Regions from separate parts of the Paenibacillus intestini genome, predicted to be linked through region 1. Evidence: predicted binding sites of a transcription regulator. Region 1 holds the regulator's gene; the other holds the start of a gene.
The links. Region 1 encodes Rex, which represses fermentation and respiration genes when NADH is low (regulators of the CRP and FNR family bind a similar motif). Its sites were predicted from a motif close to TTGTGAAATATTTCACAA; they were not measured.
Positions count from the first base shown of each region.

Region 2: the regulator Rex is predicted to act here: its motif matches at 2,838-2,855, upstream of pflB (formate C-acetyltransferase).

Region 1 covers NZ_JAURUN010000001.1:64,198-71,943, forward strand. The annotation lists gene panC (pantoate--beta-alanine ligase) at 1-441, shown strand, start outside; gene panD (aspartate 1-decarboxylase) at 434-817, shown strand; gene J2T16_RS00375 (tetratricopeptide repeat protein) at 859-1,554, shown strand; gene dinG (ATP-dependent DNA helicase DinG) at 1,755-4,616, shown strand; gene J2T16_RS00385 (redox-sensing transcriptional repressor Rex) at 4,835-5,491, shown strand; gene J2T16_RS00390 (amidohydrolase) at 5,475-6,782, shown strand; gene J2T16_RS00395 (hypothetical protein) at 6,827-7,357, shown strand; gene J2T16_RS00400 (hypothetical protein) at 7,690-7,746, shown strand, end outside.
Region 2 covers NZ_JAURUN010000003.1:752,517-760,262, reverse strand. The annotation lists gene pflA (pyruvate formate-lyase-activating protein) at 1-409, opposite strand, end outside; gene pflB (formate C-acetyltransferase) at 496-2,754, opposite strand; gene J2T16_RS12655 (hypothetical protein) at 3,004-3,165, opposite strand; gene J2T16_RS12650 (hypothetical protein) at 3,456-3,620, opposite strand; gene adhE (bifunctional acetaldehyde-CoA/alcohol dehydrogenase) at 3,813-6,425, opposite strand; gene J2T16_RS12640 (Crp/Fnr family transcriptional regulator) at 6,854-7,570, shown strand; gene J2T16_RS12635 (hypothetical protein) at 7,712-7,746, opposite strand, start outside.

The DNA of each region.
Region 1 (7,746 bases):
AAGGATGCACAGCAGGTGGCCGTTATTGAGCAAATGGTACATGATCTGAATATGCCAGTGGACATTATCCCTTGTCCTATCGTTCGTGAGCAGGACGGTTTGGCGCTCAGCTCCCGTAATGTCTATTTGAGCGCAGAGCTACGTCAGGAAGCTTTGGTCTTGTCTCAGGCACTGCGCGCCGCACAGGAGTCGGTGGAGATTAGAACAGCCGTTACAGCAAAAGACATTCGTCGTCTGCTTCATGAACATATTGGCAAATCTGAGCATGCTGTCATTGATTATGCCGAGATTCAGGCTTTTCCAAGTCTGGAGCCTCTTGCAGACCAAGAGGAATTGAATGCATATGATGATCTGCTAATTGCACTAGCCGTGAAATTTGGGAAAACAAGATTGATTGATAATATACGTATTCAAAAAATGGAGGTGCTGTCCCATGTTTAGAACTCTAATGAAATCCAAGATTCACCGTGCTACGGTAACGGAAGCCAACTTGAACTATGTGGGTAGCATTACCATTGATGAAGACCTTATGGAAACTTCGGATTTAATGGAAAATGAAAAAGTGCAAATTGTGAACAATAACAACGGAGCAAGGCTGGAGACTTATGTAATTCCAGGACCTCGCGGCAGTGGCGTCATCTGTCTGAACGGTGCTGCCGCTCGTCTTGTACAGCCTGGAGATACAGTCATTATCATTTCTTATGCCATGATGTCACAGGAAGAAGCGAATACGCATAAACCTACCGTGGTGTTTGTGGACAGTCAGAACAAACCGGTTCAGACGATGAAGAAAGAAGTTCACGCCACGATCTTGTAATCGACTGGGAAGGGGAATGAAATCGGCCCATCCAGCAAAAAATGAGTACAGGTCACTGCACTAATTCATTTTCCAAGGGTGGGGATGCATCGATGTTCCAGCATGTTTTCGCCGAAATGAACGACATGTTAGATGAAATTATCAAGAGCTATCCTTCCGCTGAAGGTCTGAACAAACAGGAGCTGCAACAAAAATGGAATTTGCTCAAACGAATGAGTGACGGGATGCTGGATGAATGGCTAATGTTTGAAGAAAAGATGAGTCAGATTCGGGAAAGGGAGCTGGACAAACCGGCTTCACTTGAGCCGGAGCAGGAAGCAGTGACAGCTTTGCCTGAACTTCATCTTGAATGCTTCAGCCGCGGCCAAGGATATTTTAAGCTACAAATGTATCCGCAGGCTATTGATCAATTCTTACGGGTTGTGAACGATTACCCGGATAGTGCCTTAGCCCGTTTTTATCTGGCACTCGCACACTTAAGTCTGGAGCAGATTTATGAGTCTGAAACCCATTTACAGCAGATTATGCTACTTAAGGGATCAGCAAGACTCAAAGGCCTTGTATGTAATGCTCTGGGCTGTATCCAAGCGAAGCTCTCCAATCCAGAAGCAGCATGCTCCCTGTTCGCACAGGCCCTTCAGTATGACCCGACGTTGACCGAACCTCTGTACAACATGGAAGTTTGCAGGCTGAACAGAGGTAAACTGCAATACGCAAACCAGCTAGGGTGTGTCTGAAAATCTGCACTTGCACTTCAGTCTGTTTCAAGACATGCCCAAATTGCCCTGAATTGAAAAAGACATGTGGCAACAAAAGAACGGTGTTTCCTCCTTTGACATAGCGGCGGAAACACCGCTTTTTTGTCAGTTAATTTTCAAATGTCCTTTTTTTTGCTATGCTGTAACATAGACTGGAATGGAAGGGATCGTATATTGCAATGAAATTTGCCGTTTTGGATTTCGAAACAACCGGCACGCAGTCCGACGGTGAGATCATACAGGCCGGACTTGCCATCATAGACCATGACTTCAGCATAACTCAAATATATAGTTCTTATGTAAATCCGGGTGTTCCAATTCCGCCATTCATCACTGGGTTGACCGGAATTACAGAAGAAGATGTCGCGGATGCTCCATCTCTTGAAGAGATGATGATGGAGATGGTACCGCTTCTTGACGATGTGGTTCTGGTGGGCCATAACGTAGCATTCGATTTTCATTTTTTACAGAATGCACTTGATCGATGTGGATATTTACCGTTTACAGGTCGTATTCTGGATACGATTGATTTCTTGAAAATAACTTTTCCGTCGCTGGGTTCATACCAGCTTGGTTATGTATCAGCCGAATTTGGATTTGAACATGACCGGCCTCATCAGGCTGACAGTGATGCACTGGCAACAGCTCATGTTTTGCTCAAATGTCTCGATGAACTTAGAGAGCTGCCGTTAATTACAATTCAGCGGCTTAGCGACCTGTTTGCACCAGAAGACAGTGATCTGGGATGGTTTTTCGACGGACTACGTGCGGAGAAGGAAGCAGAACCGATTCAGGACCTGGATGGGCATACCTATTACCGTCAGCTGGCGCTTAACGTTAGTGACTGGACGGAAATTGGAGCTCCTCGGGATGAAAGAGAAGCGAATCCGCTGGACGGTGTGACCTTTGATCAGTTTATGGATCAGGTGCGCGCCAACCTCAAAGAGACACTGGATCATTATGAAGAGCGTGAAGCACAGACACAGATGTTTGGCAGCGTGCGGCAGGCACTGGATGAAGAGAAACATCTTTTGCTGGAAGCCGGAACGGGAACAGGGAAATCCCTGGGATATTTGTTACCTGCTATTTATGAAAGTGTAAAACAAGAACAGAAGGTGATGGTAAGCACTCACACCATTAACTTGCAAGAACAACTGCGCGAACGGGATATTCCGATGCTGACGCAGGTGGTTCCTTTTCCGTTCAAAGCTTCCGTGTTCAAGGGGAGAGGCCATTATCTCTGTCTACGCAAATTCGAACACAAAATCAACAAACGTGAATTTGCTACGCCGAAAGAGGATTACTTCACGGCAGCACAGATGATTGTGTGGCTCACACAAACCGAAACGGGTGACGATGAAGAATTGAACCTCAGTGCACGCGGAGGAGATTTCTGGGAAACGGTGCAGAGCGAGTCCGAGTCTTGTCTCGGTAGATCCTGTCCGTGGTTCCGCAAGTGCTTCTATCATCGTGCGAAACATGAGGCGGGACTTTCTGATATTGTGATTACCAATCACTCCAAACTGTTTACAGACGTGAAGGCTGCTCATCAGCTGTTGCCAGCTTATGAAAGTCTGGTCATTGATGAAGCGCACCATCTTGAAGATGTAGCGGGTAAACATTTGGGGCTTCACATGAAGTATTTTACGCTCGTACACACACTGACCCGTTTGTTCAAAGATAGTCGTAATGGTCAGCTTCCCATGCTTCGCTCTCAGTTGTCAGGGCACGAGAACGGTGTACAGTGGGGTTCAATGGTGGATCAGATGTTTCCTCTCGCCGTGGAAGTGAAGGAAATGTGGGATCGTCTGAGCGATGCTCTGTTTGGTCTTTTGCCTGAACGGAGTGATGCTTCTCCAGGGGAGACCGGACAGTTCTCGCTGCGGCTTAAAGCGTCTCAGAAGCCTGCCAAGTGGCAGGAGTTGCAGGATTTGGAGAACCAGATCTATGTGACATTGGGTGATTTGGTTCGTAAGGGTGACAAACTGTTGCTCGAAGTAAAAGAAGATCAGGATGATTATCAGTCCGACAGTCTGATCACTGATATCACCGGGCTCTTGAAAGATCTGACGACGATGAAGGAGAATTTAAGATTCTTCATGCGTATGGATGATGCCAAGACCGTGTACTGGATGGAGGCCAGCGGACAGTTCCGTAGCAAGTCACTCCAGCTATACGCTGTTCCGGTTGATGTGAGCGCGCAATTGAAAGAGATGTTTTTCGATAAAAAGAAAAGCGTTGTGCTTACATCGGCTACGCTGTCGGTGGATAAGTCATTCCAGTTCATGATTGAGCAACTGGGTTTGCAGGAAGCTGCCGACAATAATCGGCTTCTGACCTCGATGCTACCTTCCCCATTCAATTATCGGGAACAAGCTTTGTTAGTAATCCCGCGGGATTTCCCGAGTCTGAAGGGGAGCGTAGGGGACGCGCACTTTGTACAGATGCTGGTGCACTCTCTTGCTGAGACGGCGATTGCAACTCAAGGACGTATGATGGTGCTGTTTACCTCTTATAAAATGCTTCGACAAGTCTATGAACCACTGAAAGAGGCTTTGTCCGGGAATGACATCTCGTTACTGGGGCAAGGTGTTGACAGCGGGAATCGTTCGAAGTTGACCCGACGCTTCCAGGATGCCAAAGCAGCAGTCCTGCTGGGTACGAGTAGCTTCTGGGAGGGCGTGGATATTCCGGGTGAAGCGCTGACCTGTCTTGCGATTGTGAGACTGCCTTTCCAGCCGCCTAACCATCCGCTTCTGGAAGCGAAGAGTGAACTGTTGCAAGAGCAGAAGAAGAATCCATTCATGAAGCTGTCTGTGCCACAGGCAGTCATTCGCTTCAAGCAGGGCTTCGGCCGACTCGTTCGGACAGGCAAAGATCGCGGAATCGTCATTGTGTATGATACGCGTGTAATTGAAGCTTATTACGGCAAGTACTTCCTGTATTCGCTACCGGGACCAAAGATGGAGCATATGCTGACAGAACAGATGGTTCCCCGTATTGCTGAATGGTTAGATCGACCTGCAGAAACTCAAAAATAATTACGATGTAAAGCTATAACATTGCATTGGACTTCACCATGGCGTTAAACTTTGAAGAAGACTTCACAAAGTTCGAACAGGGCAGCGCTTTAATGAACTTATATTCCTAATAATTCGGGCATTCTGTATGAGGACATCATGCATGGATATTGCATGTATACAGAATGCTCATCTTTTCAATATTTATTTAATCGTGGCGATGGTAAGGGGGAGCAAGGATGAAATCGGATAAAATATCAGAAGCGGTAGTACGGCGTCTGCCTGTATATTTGCGTTATTTAAACGAGTTGGTTCAGCGTGAGGTGACAACGGTTTCCTCGCAGGAACTAGGACAGCGACTGGATTTGAATCCAGCTCAAATCCGTAAAGATTTAGCTTATTTCGGTGATTTTGGTCGTAAAGGAATCGGGTATGATGTGTCTTACCTGATCGAGAAGATTCGTCACATTTTGAAAATTGATCAGCAAATTAATGTGGCTCTGGTAGGGGCCGGTAATCTCGGACATGCCTTATCGAATTATAATGCTTATTTGAAGGACAATATGAAAATTGTCGCTATTTTTGATGCGTTTGGGCCTAAGATTGGCAGTAAAATTAATAGCCTGACGGTCAAACCTATGGAAGAACTTACAGAAGCGGTTCAGAAAGATAACATCCGTATCGGGATCATCACGGTGCCGGACACGGAAGCTCAGAATGTTGCCGATCAACTGATTGAATCGGGTATTGAGGCGATCCTGAATTTTGCACCGACGATTCTAAAAACGCCTTCACATGTGCGGATTCATCATGCAGACTTTACAACGGATTTGCTCAGTTTGGCTTATTATTTGGAGAACGGGAAGGAAGATGAGCTTGATGACAACAACGAATAAATGGGTAATCCAAAATGGTAAATTTGCTGTAAATGAAGGTGCCAATTGGACTGTGATTCAAGGGTATATGGTCGTTGAAAATGACAAGATTGTGCATATTGGTGAGACGCTGCCGGATGGTGACGAGAACCTGCCTAAAGTGGATGGAAAAGGACTGCTCTTCCTGCCGGGTCTGATCAATACGCATGGTCATGCGGCAATGTCTCTGCTTCGAGGTCATGGTGATGACCTGGCATTGCAAGTGTGGTTACAAGAAAAAATGTGGCCAATGGAAGCCAAAATGACTTCTGAGGACGTGTATTGGGGAGCATCCCTTTCGGTGCTTGAGATGTTAAAAGGCGGAACAACAGCTTTCCTGGACATGTATGACCACATGGATCAGGTAGCAAAAGTGGTTGAACAGTCAGGAGCAAGAGCTGCGCTGGCTCGCGGTGTCATTGGACTGTGCTCCGAAGAAGAGCAGATGCGAAAGCTCGAAGAGTCCGCTGCGTTTGCGCGTGAATGGAATGGACAGGCGGATGGACGCATCACAACCGTAATCTCTCCGCACGCGCCTTACACATGCCCTCCAGATTACATAGAGAAGCTTGTTCAAGTTGCGCATGATCTAAACCTGCCTCTCCATACGCACATGTCAGAGACGCTTCGTGAAGTGGAGCAGAATGTATCAGATTACGGCATGCGTCCAGTGGCACATTTGGAGAAGCATGGCTTTTTCTCACGTCCTTCACTCGTAGCGCATGCTGTGCATCTCAACGATGAAGAGATCGAGATCTTGGCACGTCATGATGTCGCTGTATCCCATAATCCGGGTAGTAATTTGAAGCTTGCATCGGGTGTAGCTCGTGTTCCCGCTTTGTTGAAAGCAGGAGTTACTGTATCTTTAGGAACAGACGGACCGGCAAGCAACAACAATCTGGATATGTTTGAGGAAATGAGACTTGCAGCTTTAATTCATAAAGGAGTATCCGGTGATCCTACCGCCGTACCTGCCGGGGAAGCGTTGCTTCTTGGAACAGCTTACGGTGCGAAGTCCATCTTCCTGAACGATACTGGAGTTTTGAAAGTTGGTAAAAAGGCTGATTTTATTGCACTCAACATTGAACAGGCTCACTTCTATCCACACACGGATTTGATTTCACATGCAATTTACTCGGCTTCGGCGAAAGATGTGGAACATGTATGGGTAGATGGCAAACAAGTCGTAAAACATGGTGAATGTTTAACACTGGATGAAGAGCGCATTTTGCGGGAATCCCAGTTGGCCTTTGATCAATTGCTTGCGCGTTAAGAGGCAACTTCAATGCGCACTTTTAGGGAAAGGAAGTTCAACTCTTGAAGAAAAAAAAGAAGTGGATATGGATATCGCTGCTCATTCTCGTTCTGATCTTGATTGGGCTTCAGCGATATTACGTCTATGTCACGCAGGATCAGCGGCAGGAAGAAGCATTGGCGATTGAATCGGCACAGAACCAGCTGGGCATTACAGCACCTGATGAACTGCGGAAGTACGTGTGGGGCGAAAAGAGTGGCGCTGACAACATATACTGGACGATGACAGCTAAAAACAAAGATAATCAGGACATTATGATCTGGGTTAAGTTTGATAATAACAATCAGCCTGTACAAGGCGCGGCAGGTGTGCACAGTGAGTTATTGCAGAACGGGATGACCGAAATGCAGATTCGCAACCGTTTCAGCTCAGATGTTCCAGGCGGTGAGATCAAACGGATCATGCCAGGTGTTGTGAACAATATCTATGTGTGGCAAGTGTACTATGACGATGATACGCATAACTATTATCGCTTTTACCGATTTAGCAACGGAGAGCAAGTCGATCTGGTATATACGTTACCGAACAGCTGACTTCATACATCTTCTTCCATTATGATGATGAATAAAACGGTCAATTCATAGATAGTTGCACATAACAATAAGCCAAAAAACCGGCAGACGGGATACCGACTGAACCGGTTTTTTGCATTCCAACCATTGAACATCAAATGAAATAGTTAAAATTATTAATTTATTCATATTTTCGCCTTCGAAATTGTATATACGATGTGATATACTCAGATATGTACTGAAGTTAACGAACAACGCAAATAAATCTGCAATAAACGTTGCAGACATGATGTACAGCTAAATATACAAGCCTGTAGATTAAGGACGGGCTCATTTTGGGAGGGGTAATTCATTTGAAGCTGAAAGTATTGCCTATTGTTCTAACCGCCGTAGTTTCTGCCGTCCTGTTG
Region 2 (7,746 bases), on a different contig from region 1:
GTTTCTCGTCATCGATATGTTTCAGGTCGAGTAATACAAGGTCGGTATGGTCAAGCAGATCATGAATACGATCCGGTTCATTAAACCCGTTACTATCCAGTGTCGTATGAAGCCCCCAGCGACGTTTGACTTCCTTGAATATTTCTGCGACAAAGTGAGCTTGCAGGGTAGGTTCTCCGCCAGATATGGTAAGTCCACCGCCAGAGCTACGATAGTAGGACAGGTACGGCTGTATTTCAGCCAGCACCTCCTCTAATGTCATCTCTTTTCCACCATCCAGTGCCCACGTGTCAGGATTGTGACAATACTGACATTTGAGCAGGCATCCTTGCATAAAAAGCACGAAGCGGATACCTGGGCCGTCAACCGTCCCGAAAGTTTCGAGTGAATGAATATGTCCGTTAACCATGTTGCCTCTTCCTTTCTTTTCGCATCCGCTATGCGTTCATTTTTATGTTGAATCAGAATACTTGACTGGACTACTGGAAAAGTAACTTACATCGAACCGTGGAACGTACGATTGATAACATCCAGTTGTTGCTCACGTGTCAGTTTAATAAAGTTAACTGCGTAACCGGACACCCGTACAGTTAATTGCGGATATTGTTCCGGGTGATCCATTGCATCAATCAGTTGCTGACGATCAAATACGTTTACGTTCAAGTGATGCGCATTTTGACCAAAGTATCCATCCATCATCGCAGTCAGATTGGATTTGCGTGTAGCATCTTCTTTACCCAGTGCTTTTGGCACAATGGAGAAGGTGTTGGAAATACCATCAAGGCTGTGTTCATAAGGCAGTTTTGCTACAGAACCGAGCGATGCCAGTGCACCTTTTTTATCCCGTCCATGCATTGGGTTCGCCCCTGGTGCAAATGGTTCGCCTGCTTTACGTCCATCCGGTGTTGTTCCTGTTTTCTTACCATACACCACGTTGGAAGTGATGGTCAGTACAGATTGCGTTGGCATTGCGTTACGATAGGCTTTGTGCTTGCGAATCATGCTCATGAAGCTTTCTACCAGCTCTACAGCAATGCTATCTACACTGTCATCGTTGTTGCCGTAACAAGGGAATTCACCTTCAATTTCAAAATCAACGGCAATGCCTTGTTCGTTGCGAATCGGTTTAACTTTGGCATATTTGATGGCACTGAGTGAGTCCGCTGCTACCGACAGTCCCGCGATACCACAAGCCATCGTACGTAGAATGTCACGGTCATGGAGCGCCATTTCAATCCGCTCGTAGCTGTATTTATCATGCATGTAGTGGATGACGTTAAGAGTGTTCATGTACAGTTTAGCGAGCCACTCCATCATCGGTTTGAAGCGTTTCATCACTTCATTATAATCCAGTACCTCACTTGTAATGGCAGGATACTCCGGACCAACCTGTGCTCCCGATTTTTCGTCACGTCCACCGTTGATCGCATACAGTAATGCTTTCGCCAAGTTGGCACGTGCGCCGAAGAACTGCATTTGTTTACCGATCTTCATTGCAGATACACAGCAGGCGATACCATAATCATCGCCATAGATTGGACGCATCAGATCATCATTTTCATACTGGATGGAGCTGGTTTCGATCGATACTTTACTGCAATAATCTTTGAAAGCTTCAGGTAACTTCGTGGACCACAGAACAGTCAAGTTCGGCTCCGGAGCAGGTCCCAGGTTGTGCAGTGTGTGCAGGAAACGGAAGCTGTTTTTGGTTACACGTGTCTCGCCGTTGACGGACATCCCGCCGATAGACTCTGTTACCCATGTTGGGTCACCACTGAACAATTCGTTGTAATCCGGCGTGCGCAGGAATTTAACAATCCGCAGTTTCATGACAAAGTGGTCAACCAGTTCTTGAGCCTGTTCTTCTGTCAGGATACCTTCTTGCAAATCACGTTCAATGTAGATATCCAGGAATGAAGATACACGTCCCAGGGACATTGCAGCACCGTTCTGTTCTTTGATCGCTGCAAGGTAGCCGAAGTACAACCATTGGAATGCTTCTTTAGCCGTTGTTGCTGGTAATGAAATATCGAAGCCATGCATCTCGCCCAGTTGTTTCAGTTCTTGCAGTGCACGAATCTGTTCGGATAACTCTTCGCGCAGACGAATGACATCTTCATCAATAACATCAACTTCAAGTGCATTGAGCTCACCTTTTTTGTTACGAATCAGGAAGTCTACTCCGTACAAAGCTACCCGGCGATAGTCACCGATGATCCGGCCACGACCGTAAGCATCCGGCAAACCTGTGATAATACCCGCTTTACGTGCTGCACGCATCTCGGAAGTGTAAGCATCGAATACACCTTGGTTATGCGTTTTACGAATATTTGTAAATATATCAATGACACCTTGTGGCATTTCGAACCCGTATGCTTCACAAGCATCAATCATCATGCGAATTCCGCCGAATGGCTGAATGGAACGTTTGAACGGAGCGTCTGTTTGAACTCCGACAATCTGCTCTTTGCTTTGATCCAAATATCCCGGTTGGTGGGAAGTAATTGTTGCAGGCGTATTCACATCAACGTCAAGCACCCCACCGTTATCCCGTTCTTTTTTGGTCAGGTCGGATACAATATCCCACAATTCTTTGGTATTCTGGGTTGCACCTGCAAGGAACGCCTCATCGCCATAATATGGGGAAAGGTTATGTTCCAGAAAATCATTTACATTAACCGTCTTGGTCCATGTTCCTTTGGTAAAGTTTCTCCAGCCTGTTTGTTGTTTAACATCTTTTTCGATCACCGACATCGTAATCCCTCCGCTTTTTTGGATTTCTGGACACATTATATTGTTGCAATAGACGTATCATCATGTGTCCAAAGCCGCGATTTATGTGAATTGTTTCACATGATCCGGAACACGTTCTCTCTACTGGGGAACCGGAACCGCGGAATGAATGTTTTTCTTATATTTTCAGTATACGTCGAGCAAGTCACACCATCTGTGATTTTTATCACAAACTTTGGATGTTGTCTTATTGAACTGCGCCACGGTTGTTCACACTTGACCACTCCGCGGGCAGAACAACTTCAGATCGCCGTTATCCCCGGATTTTTTCGATTCACTTTTCCAAAGTGAAAATCCGGGGATAAATGCGAACGCTTCGCTTCTTCCGTCTGTCCTGCCCGCTCCGTTATCGTGTGAACCTCTTCTGTGCAAACAGCCACCTCCCCTTTGTTCCTAGCATTTTGGGGAACCATTGCTCCGCTATGCTCGGAGCAACCAAGGGCATGATATAGGTTCCTGAAAAACGGACGCTTCGCCTCTCCGTTTTTCTGCCCATCCTTTTTCTACTGTTTACGCTGGAACCACTTTGCTACAACCCTACTGGTGCGTTGTCCGTATGACCTCGTTCATGCATGAGACTAGATCGCTCCTGAAAAACGGAGGCTTCGCTTCTCCGTTTTTCTGCCCATCCTTTTTCTACTGCTTACGCGGGTATCACTTTGCTACAACTCTACTGGTGCGTTGTCCGTATGACCTCGTTCATGCATGAGACTAGATCGCTCCTGAAAGACGGACGCTCCGCCTCTCCGTTTTTCTGCCCATTTTGACTCGCTACGATGACTTAGTCTGCGCTGTGCCTGTGGACGGTCCGCTTCGACCTTGCACAAGACCTGTCTAGCGGACTGATAAATGAGGGCTTCGTTTCTCGTTTCTCTGCCCTCTTTTCCTCACCTCCTTTCCTATCTCTCCGTTCTTTCCTTCGGCTATGCAACTATACGGCAATCGGGGCTCCCCAATGTGGAGAACCCCTGAATCACTTGCCTTAACTTGAAGTACTAAGTTGTAATTTATGTTGCTTGTTATTCAAATTTGCCATAGAAAGCGTTGCGGTACACATCGGCAAGTTCAGTGACCAGCGGCAGTTTTGGATTCGCTGTTGTACATTGGTCTTCGAAGGCACGATCTGCCAAGTAGTCTACACGCGATTCGAAGTCTTTCGCGTCAAAGCCGATCTCCTGGAACGATTCCTCGATGCCCAGTTTTTTGTTCAGATCACGGATGGCTTTGATCAAGCTGTTCACGCCTTCTTCGGTTGTACGTGCTGGTAATCCGAGAATACGTGCGATTTCGGCGTACCGCTCATCGGCCACAAAGTGCGAATATTTCGGGAACGATGCAAATTTCGTCGGTTTTTTCGCATTGTAACGAATAACGTGTGGTAATAGGATGGCATTGGTGCGTCCGTGTGCGGTGTGATATTGACCTCCCCATTTATGCGCCAAGCTGTGGTTAATGCCCAGGAACGCGTTGGCAAAAGCCATACCGGCAATCGTGGAAGCATTATGCATTTTCTCACGTGCCAGTTTGTCACCTTGCAGTGACGATTGCTCCAGGTATTGGAACACCAGTTGGATGGCTTTGATTGCCAGACCGTCTGTGTAGTCATTCGCCATAACGGATACGTACGCTTCAATCGCATGTGTCAATACGTCCATACCGGTGTCGGCTACTGCCGTTTTTGGCAAACTGTATACGAACTCAGGGTCAACAATCGCTACGTCTGGTGTCAATTCATAGTCAGCGAGCGGATATTTGGTGTTGCCATGCTCTTTATCCGTAATTACCGCAAACGATGTGACTTCCGAACCTGTACCTGATGTTGTCGGGATGGCTACGAATTTCGCTTTTGATCCGAGTCTTGGGTATTTGTAAATCCGTTTACGGATATCCATGAATTTTTGTTTCAGGTTGTTGAACTCTGTATCCGGATATTCATAGAACAACCACATCGCTTTGGCAGCATCCATTGGTGACCCGCCACCGAGTGCGATAATACAGTCTGGCTGGAAGCGTTCCATCATGGCTGTACCGCGGTCTACTGTTGTTGTTGATGGATCCGGCTCAACTTCTGAGAAGACTTCAATCGCTACCGGTGTCTGACGTTGACGCAGATAATGCTCTACTTTTTCCACATATCCGAGTTTGACCATCATGGCATCTGTAATAATCGCTACGCGAGTAATGTCCGGCATTTTGGCAAGGTATTGAGTTGCCCCTTTTTCGAAGTAGACTTTGTTCGGCACTTTGAACCATTGCATATTCACGGTACGGCGAGCCACCCTTTTCACATTGATTAGGTTCACAGCAGTTACGTTGGAAGATGTCGAGTTACGTCCGTACGATCCACAACCCAGTGTCAACGATGGCATGTTGGTATTATAGATATCTCCGATTGCGCCATGTGTTGAAGGGGAGTTCACGATAATCCGTCCGGTTTGCAGGCGATCCGCAAATTGATTGATCACTTCTTCATTGTTCGAATGAATGACAGAGGAGTGACCCATACCACCAAAAGCAACCACTTCTGCCGCACGCTCAATACCATCTTTTGCAGATTTAACTTTGTAACATGCCAGCACCGGACTCAGTTTCTCAGCAGACAATGGGAATTTGGTGCCTACACCTTCAATCTCGGCTACCAGAATTTTAGTACCTGCCGGTACTTCAATACCGCACATTTTGGCAATGTTCACAGCGGACTGACCTACAATGGTCGGGTTAACCGCACATTTCTCTGCGTTGATTGCACCTGCTGTCAGTTTGGCTGCCTCTTCTTTGTTCACAAAGTAACAGCCGTTCGTAATCATTTTCTTTTTCACTTGATCGAAGATGGGTTCTTCAATAATGACCGCTTGTTCGGACGCACAGATCATACCATTGTCAAAAGACTTCGACAGAATCAAATCCGTTACCGCCTGGTTGATATCTGCACTTTTCTCGATAAAGCAAGGCACGTTACCTGGTCCTACGCCCAGTGCCGGTTTACCACAGCTGTATGCTGCCCGTACCATCGCTGATCCGCCTGTCGCCAAGATGAGAGCCACATCATTGTGATTCATCAATGCGTTCGTACGATCCATGGATGGATCATCAATCCATTGGATACAGTCGGCTGGAGCACCGTTTTTCACAGCAGCTTCAAGCAAAATTTTCGCGGCCTCGCGGCTACAGTTCTGTGCGGAAGGGTGGAAACCAAAGATGATCGGATTACGTGTTTTGATGGCAATCAGTGCTTTAAACATCGTTGTTGATGTCGGGTTGGTTACCGGTGTGATCCCCATGATAATACCAACCGGCTCCGCAATTTTCTGGAAGCTGTCATATTCATTGTCTTCGATAACGCCTACTGTTTTTTCATATTTAATGCTGTTATAAACATACTCTGTTGCGAATATATTTTTAATAATTTTATCTTCATATACACCGCGTCCCGTTTCTTCCACGGCCATTTTGGCGAGCATCATATGTTTATCCAGTCCCGCAAGCGCCATTGCCTGCACAATCCGGTCTATTTGCTCCTGATCCATGGACATGAATGCTGCATGTGCTTTGTTCGCTTTATCAATTAACGTTTGAATATACTGACCTGCTGTCGGTTCTTTTGTTGGGGCGACTTCATTTTTTACAGCCATCTCCCTCATCCTCCTAAAGGTTCGTATTGGTTTGTCTCTCTTCTTTACATGCACATCGTACCATGGGGAAAAGATATATTATGTGATTTTTTTCACAAAGTATGACAAATTTTAGTTAAGTTTTTAACCTCCCCTTAGAAGTCATATTTCAGTTTCTATTTAAAATAGTAGACCAACAGCCTCATCCTTCCCCTCGAAAAGTGAATTTAATCACAATGTTTGAAATTTCGCCATTTTTAAATGCTTTCCATGCCCCTCAAACGGTAAGATTAGGTATATACTGAACTTAAAAATTGAACCACCGCAATTTGTACCGTACCTCCACACGGCCGAGATGCCCAGATCAGGATGGCACAGTTTGCGGCGAACCTCGGGGGCAACATGTAGCTGCACTCGCCAGACCGGGGAGATAAAGGGGAGATCAACGTATGGGAGAACTAACAAACGTACTGGAAAAACGCGGAAACACCAACTGTTTCTCGGAAGTGAATTTTAATCATCTGCTCGTAACGATGAAAGACCGAACCTACCCGGAAGGAACACATCTGTACTGGGAAGGTGACGTCTCTGACAAACTTTATTATATGAAACGGGGACGTGCACAGATCACGAAATCCACCGACGAGGGCAAGGAACTGATCATGTACATGTACCAGACAGGCGATATGATTGGTCAGGCCGATCCGTTCTTTGGCTCCAGACACAGCTTCTCGGCGGAAGTACTGGAGGACAGCGAGATTGGTGTGCTGGAACACAAGGACCTGGAAATGTTGATCTGTCAGCATTGTGACTTTGCGATTGATTTCATGAAGTGGATGGGCATTCATCATCGTTTAACCCAAACAAAGTTCCGGGATTTGATGTTGTACGGTAAACCTGGGGCACTCTGTTCTACCTTGATCAGGCTATCCAATTCGTATGGAGAGGCGCACGGAGATCATGTGATGATTCATAAAAAAATTACCCACACGGATCTGTCCAATATGATTGGCGCTACCCGTGAAAGTGTAAACCGCATGCTCAGTGACCTTCGCAAAAAAGATGCCATTGAATATGACAATGGTATGATTGTGATCAAAGACCTGAAAATGTTGCAGGGCATTTGCCACTGCGAATTGTGCCCGAATGAAATTTGCCGCATTTGACGTCATGTTAAATGAATAGCTTGACCTCAGGTAGCGGGCCTTTCACTTGCTGTCACGACTGTTTAAAGAGTTCATCATACAGTAAAAAGCCCAAATTTGATTATTATCAACATTGGGCTTTTCGTATTTCCTTGTATGTGCTCAGGATGCGTTGACAAGTTCAAGCTTCACCGCAT